3 regions of the uncultured Gilvimarinus sp. genome follow, and region 2 is predicted to be linked to each of the others. Evidence: predicted binding sites of a transcription regulator. Region 2 holds the regulator's gene; each other region holds the start of a gene.
The links. The regulator LexA, encoded in region 2, represses DNA repair genes until DNA is damaged. The targets are predictions, from matches to a motif close to ACTGTNTNTANANACAGT.

Region 1 (2,266 bases), on a different contig from region 2:
CCATGTCGAGCTGTAAGCCCTCTGCCTGAGCGGCCCGATTTATTTGCACTAGCACATGCCTGCGGTTGCAGGCGATTGCCCGCGGTTGCCCGGTGGCGGGCAGGCTGTCTAGCTGCAGGGCCGGAAAGTGCAAGTAAAGCCACAACATGGCGCAATATCCGTAGCTTACGCCCGCCGCCGCTTGGAGGGCAGCGGACGGACATTGGCGGGCAGTGGAGCAATGGTTTGTTCGGGCCAGCGCTCGCGCCAGTCTAGGGTGATCGGGGCGGTGGCCCAACCGCCTTTGCGTTTGGTTATCGTGGCTTGTATGCCAATGCTGGAGGCCTGTAGCAGCAGGCTTAAATGAAGTGGCAAAGAGATGTTTTCACGTCTGGGTGGTTGTAGCCACCATAAACTGGCGCCCCCCTCAATAGCGGCTAACTGCAATCGCTTGAGCTGACTAACCTCAAGGTTGTTTTGCCACAGGAGCACCGACAAGCAGCAACCACTTTGCAGGCACTGTTCGGCGCTCCACAGGGCCTGCTTGGTGTCAGTGGTGTGGAGTACTTGTACGTCACTCAAATCAACCCCGGCGTTATACCAAAAGTCTGGGTAGGGGCGCCCCGGTGGGTTAATAAAAACCAGTAGCTTGCCCCGGGTAGGCTCGGCCAATAAATAGGGCAGCAATAAGCGCAGCTCGCCAATGCCTGTGGGGCTTTGCAGGCGATTAACCCCCACAGCGGGAAGCCCGCCACCCAGCACGCGATCTAGGGGGGCAAAACCCGACGGGCGCACGGGTGCCGGAGGGGCTAACTGGCGCCCCCGGTATACGGTGCGCTGTTGTAATAACTCGTCGAGAGAGGGCATCTGGGTAAATCCTAACAAAAACTGTATTTATATACAGTATAGGCGCTGGTTTGAATTTGCAACAAGGTAATGAGGTTGGCGGCTTTTGTGCCGACCGCCACCTTTGCGGCGCGAGCTGAACCACGGTAGTAATACCTTGGGCACGACCTTACAATGGCGCCTTGCAGAAACTGGAGTTGAGATCTCTGTGAAAAAATTGATTAAACAACGTACCGCACAGGCTGAATTTAACAGCGACCAGCTACCGGCACTGCTGAGGCGAATATACAGCGCCCGCGGTGTGCGCGATGAGCGCGAATTGGCGCTAACGCTAAAAGAGCTACTCAAGCCCACCATGAAAGGCCTGCCCGAGGCCGCCAGCTTATTGGCCGATGCCGTGGTGGCCGATGCGCGTATTTTAATTGTCGGCGACTTTGACTGCGACGGTGCCACCAGCTCGGCTTTAGCGGTGTTGGCGCTAAAAGCGATGGGGGCTCATCAGGTTGATTTTTTAGTGCCCAACCGGTTTGAGTACGGTTATGGTTTAACGCCCGAGATTGTCGCGGTAGCGGCCGAGCGCGAGCCGGATTTAATTGTCACGGTGGATAATGGGATCTCCAGCGTAGAGGGCGTTACTGCCGCGCAAGCGCTGGGTATTGCGGTGTTGGTTACCGACCACCATTTGCCCGGTGCCGAGCTGCCAACGGCCGAGGCGATTGTTAATCCCAATCAGCCGGGCTGCGACTTCCCCAGTAAAAACTTGGCTGGCGTCGGGGTGATTTTTTATGTGCTGAATGCTCTGCGGCGCGAGTTGAGTAGTATTGGTTGGTTTGCTGAAGCGGGCATCAAAGAGCCCAATATGGCGCAGTACTTAGATCTAGTCGCACTGGGTACGGTGGCCGATGTGGTGCCGCTGGACCACAACAATCGTATTTTAGTCGAGCAAGGTTTGCAGCGCATTCGCGCCGGCGCTGCCCGGCCCGGTATTTTAGCGCTGCTTGAGGTGGCCGGCCGTGGCCGCGAGCGTTTAGTGGCGGCCGACTTAGGCTTTGCTTTGGGGCCGCGTTTAAACGCGGCCGGCCGGCTCGATGATATGAGTATCGGCATTCAGTGCTTGTTGAGTGACGATTTAATGGCCGCACGGGAGTTGGCGGTGGCGTTGGATGATTTTAACCGCGACCGCAAAGCCATCGAGAGCGGTATGCAGCGTGAGGCACTGCAAATGCTGGACGGTTTAGACGTAGACGAGGGTGGCGAGCTGCCGTGGGGTTTGTGTTTATACGATGCCCGATGGCACCAAGGGGTTATCGGAATTCTCGCCTCGCGCATTAAAGATCGCCACCACCGGCCGGTGATTGTCTTTGCCGATGCCGACGATGGCGCCAGTATTAAAGGCTCGGCGCGCTCGATACCCGGCTTGCATATTCGCGATGCGCTGGAT
Region 2 (2,266 bases):
GTGAGCGAACCCAATCGCCCACTTTAAAAGGCCGATCCATATAAATCATCAGACCGCCAAAAAAGTTAGCCAGTAAATCTTTCGCCGCAAAACCCACGGCAATGCCGCCGATACCGCCAAACGCCAACACCCCCGATATGCTGTAACCGAGCGACTGCAGCAGCACCAAAGCCGAGGTGATCACAATCGCAATTCGCAACAGCTTACCGACTGCCATCACCGTGGTGGGGTCCGATGGCTTACCCTCGACTGGCTCAAGAAAGTTGCGCTCGCTGTACTTAATCAGACGCACCAAAAACCACGTAAGCAGAACAATCACACCAATGCGCAACACAGTGTCGGCAAACGCCAGCAACGACTCCTCAGTGCCGTTTTGCGCCAGCTCTGCGGCTAGACATAGACCCACCAGCCAGATTAAGCAGCGCAGCGGCTTAAGCGCCGATTCGACCACGGTATCGTCCCAGCGATTGCGTGTTTTACTCGCGTGGCGCATCAAATAATTAAGAATCACTCGCGCCAAGGTCGCCAAAAGCAGCGTTGCCAACACCACCGCAAACACCTTTAACACCCACAGGCGGTCGTCATTAACCAGCCCTTCGTACCAGCCTTGCAACTGCTCCATCGATCTCTCTCCTACTCACGCTGACCCTGAAAGGTCTTTTTCGGGCCGCTAGTATAACCAACCGCCCAGATAATTGTCATTGCCAACAACTGGATGCTTGCACAGTAAAATTAACTGTATATAATCACAGATACTGTACAGCCAAACAGTGCGCGGAACGCCGACGAACACTTCGTGCAATGGCACTTGAGGCCACGCACGCTGTTACCGCCATACATCAACCCAAAGGTAAGGGATATGCAAAACCTAACGGCACGCCAACAACAGGTTCTGGAGTTAATTAAAAGCTACTCCGATGAAACCGGCTACCCACCCACCCGGGCCGAGATTGCCCGCATGCTGGGCTACAAATCGGCCAATGCGGCCGAAGAGCACATTAAAGCGCTCGCCCGCAAAGGCGCAATTGAGCTAATCCCGGGGGCCTCTCGCGGCATTAAGCTACCCGAAGGGCAGCAGGGCTTACCCATTGTAGGGCGCGTTGCGGCGGGCAACCCGATACTTGCACAAGAGCACATCGAGAATTACTGCGATATCCCGCCCAGCTTTTTTCATCCCCAAGCCCACTATCTGCTTAGCGTACAAGGCATGAGCATGAAAGACGCGGGGATTCTCGACGGCGACTTACTGGCCGTACACCGGACCGATCAAGTGCACAACGGCCAAATTGTCGTTGCCCGCATCGAAGATGAGGTGACGGTAAAACGCTTTAAGCGCGAAGGCAACCGCGCACAGGTTGAGCTCTGGCCCGAGAACCCCGACTTTGACGTCATTGTCGTCGATCTGCGCGACCAGAGTTTTAGTATTGAAGGTCTAAGTGTAGGAGTCATTCGCCGTGAATAATGCACCGAGTTTTCCCCAACAGCACTCAACGCAAACAGCGTCCACTAACGCCGGCCTTACCGAGCTGGTGTTAGCTCAAGGTGCCGCCAGCAGCTGGAGCATGATATTGCCCATGGTGGCCCACCTATGCCGCCAAGACAGCCAGCGCTGGCTCACATGGGTAACCTCAGAGCCGCTGCCAGCCGAACTACTCATCAGCTTTGGGATCGACCCACTGCGTTTACGCCAAGTACACTGCCGCGATAGTGATCAGCAACTTTGGGTCACCTGGGATGCACTTGAGCTGGGCAACAGCCATACCGTTATCGCCAGCCCCGGCGCTCTTAGTCAAGGGCAAGAGCGCTACCTAGAGCAAGCGGCCTACGCCGGCAACAGCCAGGCGCTGATTTTACGTTATCGCTAGTCAAGCCCGACAAGTAACGCCAGGGCTGAGTAAACGCCGAATTACTGTATAAGGGACAAGGACCTAAGGAAGGGGGAACAACAGGTTAGCTAAAGGCCGACAGGAGTGTTTTGCAAGCTCGCAAAAAGCAGGCAACCGCCAGCGCACCCTAGTGCAGGGTTCGCTCGCTGTACAATTCTGACTCTGGATCGTCCGAAAGCTCTTCAGGGGGCGTGTCGGCCAGGTCGCCGGCCACTTCCATACCTGCCTCAATCATGGCTTTCGCCACATCAAACTTACCATCGCGCATAAATGACAGCGACTCGGCCGAAAACCGAATACTCACCAAAGGCTCGCCATTTTCATCGGCGCGCTGTAGCACAACATCACCATTGGTTAGCTCGACAATTTCATACAAAGAA
Region 3 (2,266 bases), on a different contig from region 2:
ACTGAGTTGTCGCGGTTTTTTTGTGTTGCGCTTGTTAGCGTATAAGGCTTATTTGGCCTTTGGCTTACGACCGCGCTTTGCTGGAGCCTTCTTGGCCGGTGCTTTTTTGGCAGCACGCTTAACCGGTGCCTTTTTGGCTTTGGTGGCCGGCTTAGCTTTGGCTTTTTTAGGCGCATTTTTGGCTTTCGCTTTCGCGGCAGCTTTTTTAGCGGCTAGTTTGGCTTTAGCAGCGGCTTTCTTTTCGGCGGCTTTTTGCTTAGCAGCGGCCTTTTTGGCAGCGGCTTTAGCGCGAGCGGCGGCTTTCTTGGCGGCTAGTTTGGCTTTAGCAGCGGCTTTTTTCTCGGCGGCTTTCTGACGAATAGCGGCTTTCTTAGCAGCGGCTTTTGCTTTAGTGGCTTCTTTGCGCTCAGCGGCTTTCTGCTTTTTAGCTACTTCAGCTTCTGCTTTAGCGTTAGCCTTAGCGTGTTGCGCTGCAGCACGGTTAGACGCCTTAATAGCGTTTAAGGTGTGCTTCAGGCCTGCCAGAGTTGATTTGGCGCTGGTCGCTTCGGCTTGAGCTTTGCGTACGGCAGCGTTAGCGGCCGTTACTTGCTTAGCTGCAGCGGCGGTGGCTTTTTTCTTTTTGGCGCTAGCCAATTTGGTGCGGGCTGATTTGAGAGCATTGTTTGCTTTCGTTACCGCTTTTTGTTGAGTTTCAACTGCCTTGGCCGCAGCTGTTTCTTCTGCGGTGCGGGCTTTGGTCAACTGGGTTTGCAATTGCGCCAGTTGTTTTTCCAATTGTGCAACTGTATCAACAGCTTTAGTTTTACGAGCAGCCATGGTGAGCTTCCTTTATTGTTGTGAACAAAAAAGTGAACGGACAAAATCCGAGTGGGTAATACGTTAAAACTTTACGTATGAATTTCAAGCATTTTACGACATTTTCAGTAAAAAAATTGGCTTTTTAGCAAAAATTAATCGCTTTATGCGTTTTTTTTTAAGGTTTAAGGCATTTTTTTTAAATTTATCGGTTTGTTGGACGGTTTTTACTGCGCAATATTTTTGTTGCGATGCTTCTTTTAATAAAACCGCGATGCGCTAGTGTTTACACGAACAGTTAATTTATACTGTGTGTATATACAGTTTTTGAGGGTGTGTATGAGCCGCACAATTATTCACTGCGACGCCGATTGTTTTTTTGCTGCGATTGAAATGCGAGATAACCCCGAGTTAGTTGGACGAGCCATCGCCGTTGGCGGTCATCCAGACCGGCGCGGTGTTATCTCTACGTGCAATTATGCGGCGCGACAATTTGGGGTGCGTTCGGCGATGGCCTCCGCTTATGCACTACGGTTGTGCCCAGGTCTTACGATTTTGCCGCACCGAATGGTGCACTACCGAGAGGCTTCACAAAAAATAATGGCGATATTTCATCGCTTTACGGACTTGGTTGAGCCGCTGTCGCTAGATGAGGCTTTTTTAGATGTGTCGGAGCTGGTGACTGAGGGAGGTAGTGCAAGACAGATTGCGGCTGCTATTCGCAAACAGGTGGTTGAAGAGGTGGGCATTACGGTTTCGGCTGGCGTTGCTCCCAATAAGTTTTTGGCCAAGGTTGCCAGTGATTGGCGCAAACCCGATGGTTTGTTTGAAGTACGGCCTGATCAGTTGTCGGAGTTTGTCGCGCAGCTCCCCGTTAGTTGCATACCTGGTGTTGGTCGGGTAACCGCTGAACGTTTGGTGCAGCTACAAGTGAAAAGCTGTGGTGATCTGCTGGCTTTTAGTGAGCAGGATTTATGTGATCGTTTCGGACAGTTTGGTTCGCGTTTGTATCATTGCAGCCGCGGAGTGGATACGCGCTTGGTGCGTAGCGAACGACAGAGAAAGTCCGTCAGTGTGGAGCAGACGTTTGCGCGTGATTTGCCGGCAAGTGAGGCCTGCGACCTTTACCTCGAGGAATTAATGGCACGGTTGCAAGCGCGTATTGATAAGTTAACGAGTCGTTATGGTGTTGGTAAAGCGTTTGTGAAGGTGAAGTTTGCCGATTTCTCTAGCACCACGTTAGAGCGTGCCGGGGGCGAGTTTGGTTATAACAATTTTGCCGAGCTAATACATGAGGCCGCGAGCCGCAATGAAGGCTTGGTGCGCTTGTTGGGGGTGGGGGTTCGCTTGACCGACGCTGAGGCAAAGCTGCCTACGGAGGTCGGTCAGTTGGGGCTGTTTGGGGGTAGCCCTTAAGCCGCCGTAGAAGTGACGCCTCGCCCGTTTATGGTGCGTCGCCTGACCTGAG

Region 1: a site for LexA is predicted at 867-884, ahead of imuA (translesion DNA synthesis-associated protein ImuA). Genes of this name have one in related genera too.
Region 3: a site for LexA is predicted at 1,106-1,123, ahead of dinB (DNA polymerase IV). Genes of this name have one in related genera too.

What each region holds. Positions count from the first base shown of each region.
Region 1 is NZ_CAXAUC010000008.1:170,293-172,558, reverse strand. It holds gene AACY82_RS13250 (DNA polymerase Y family protein) at 1-148, opposite strand, end outside; gene imuA (translesion DNA synthesis-associated protein ImuA) at 166-846, opposite strand; gene recJ (single-stranded-DNA-specific exonuclease RecJ) at 1,034-2,266, shown strand, end outside.
Region 2 is NZ_CAXAUC010000001.1:924,824-927,089, forward strand. It holds gene AACY82_RS04075 (mechanosensitive ion channel family protein) at 1-622, opposite strand, end outside; gene lexA (transcriptional repressor LexA) at 860-1,462, shown strand; gene AACY82_RS04085 (hypothetical protein) at 1,455-1,865, shown strand; gene AACY82_RS04090 (hypothetical protein) at 2,014-2,266, opposite strand, start outside.
Region 3 is NZ_CAXAUC010000004.1:52,656-54,921, forward strand. It holds gene AACY82_RS08635 (hypothetical protein) at 49-819, opposite strand; gene dinB (DNA polymerase IV) at 1,138-2,214, shown strand.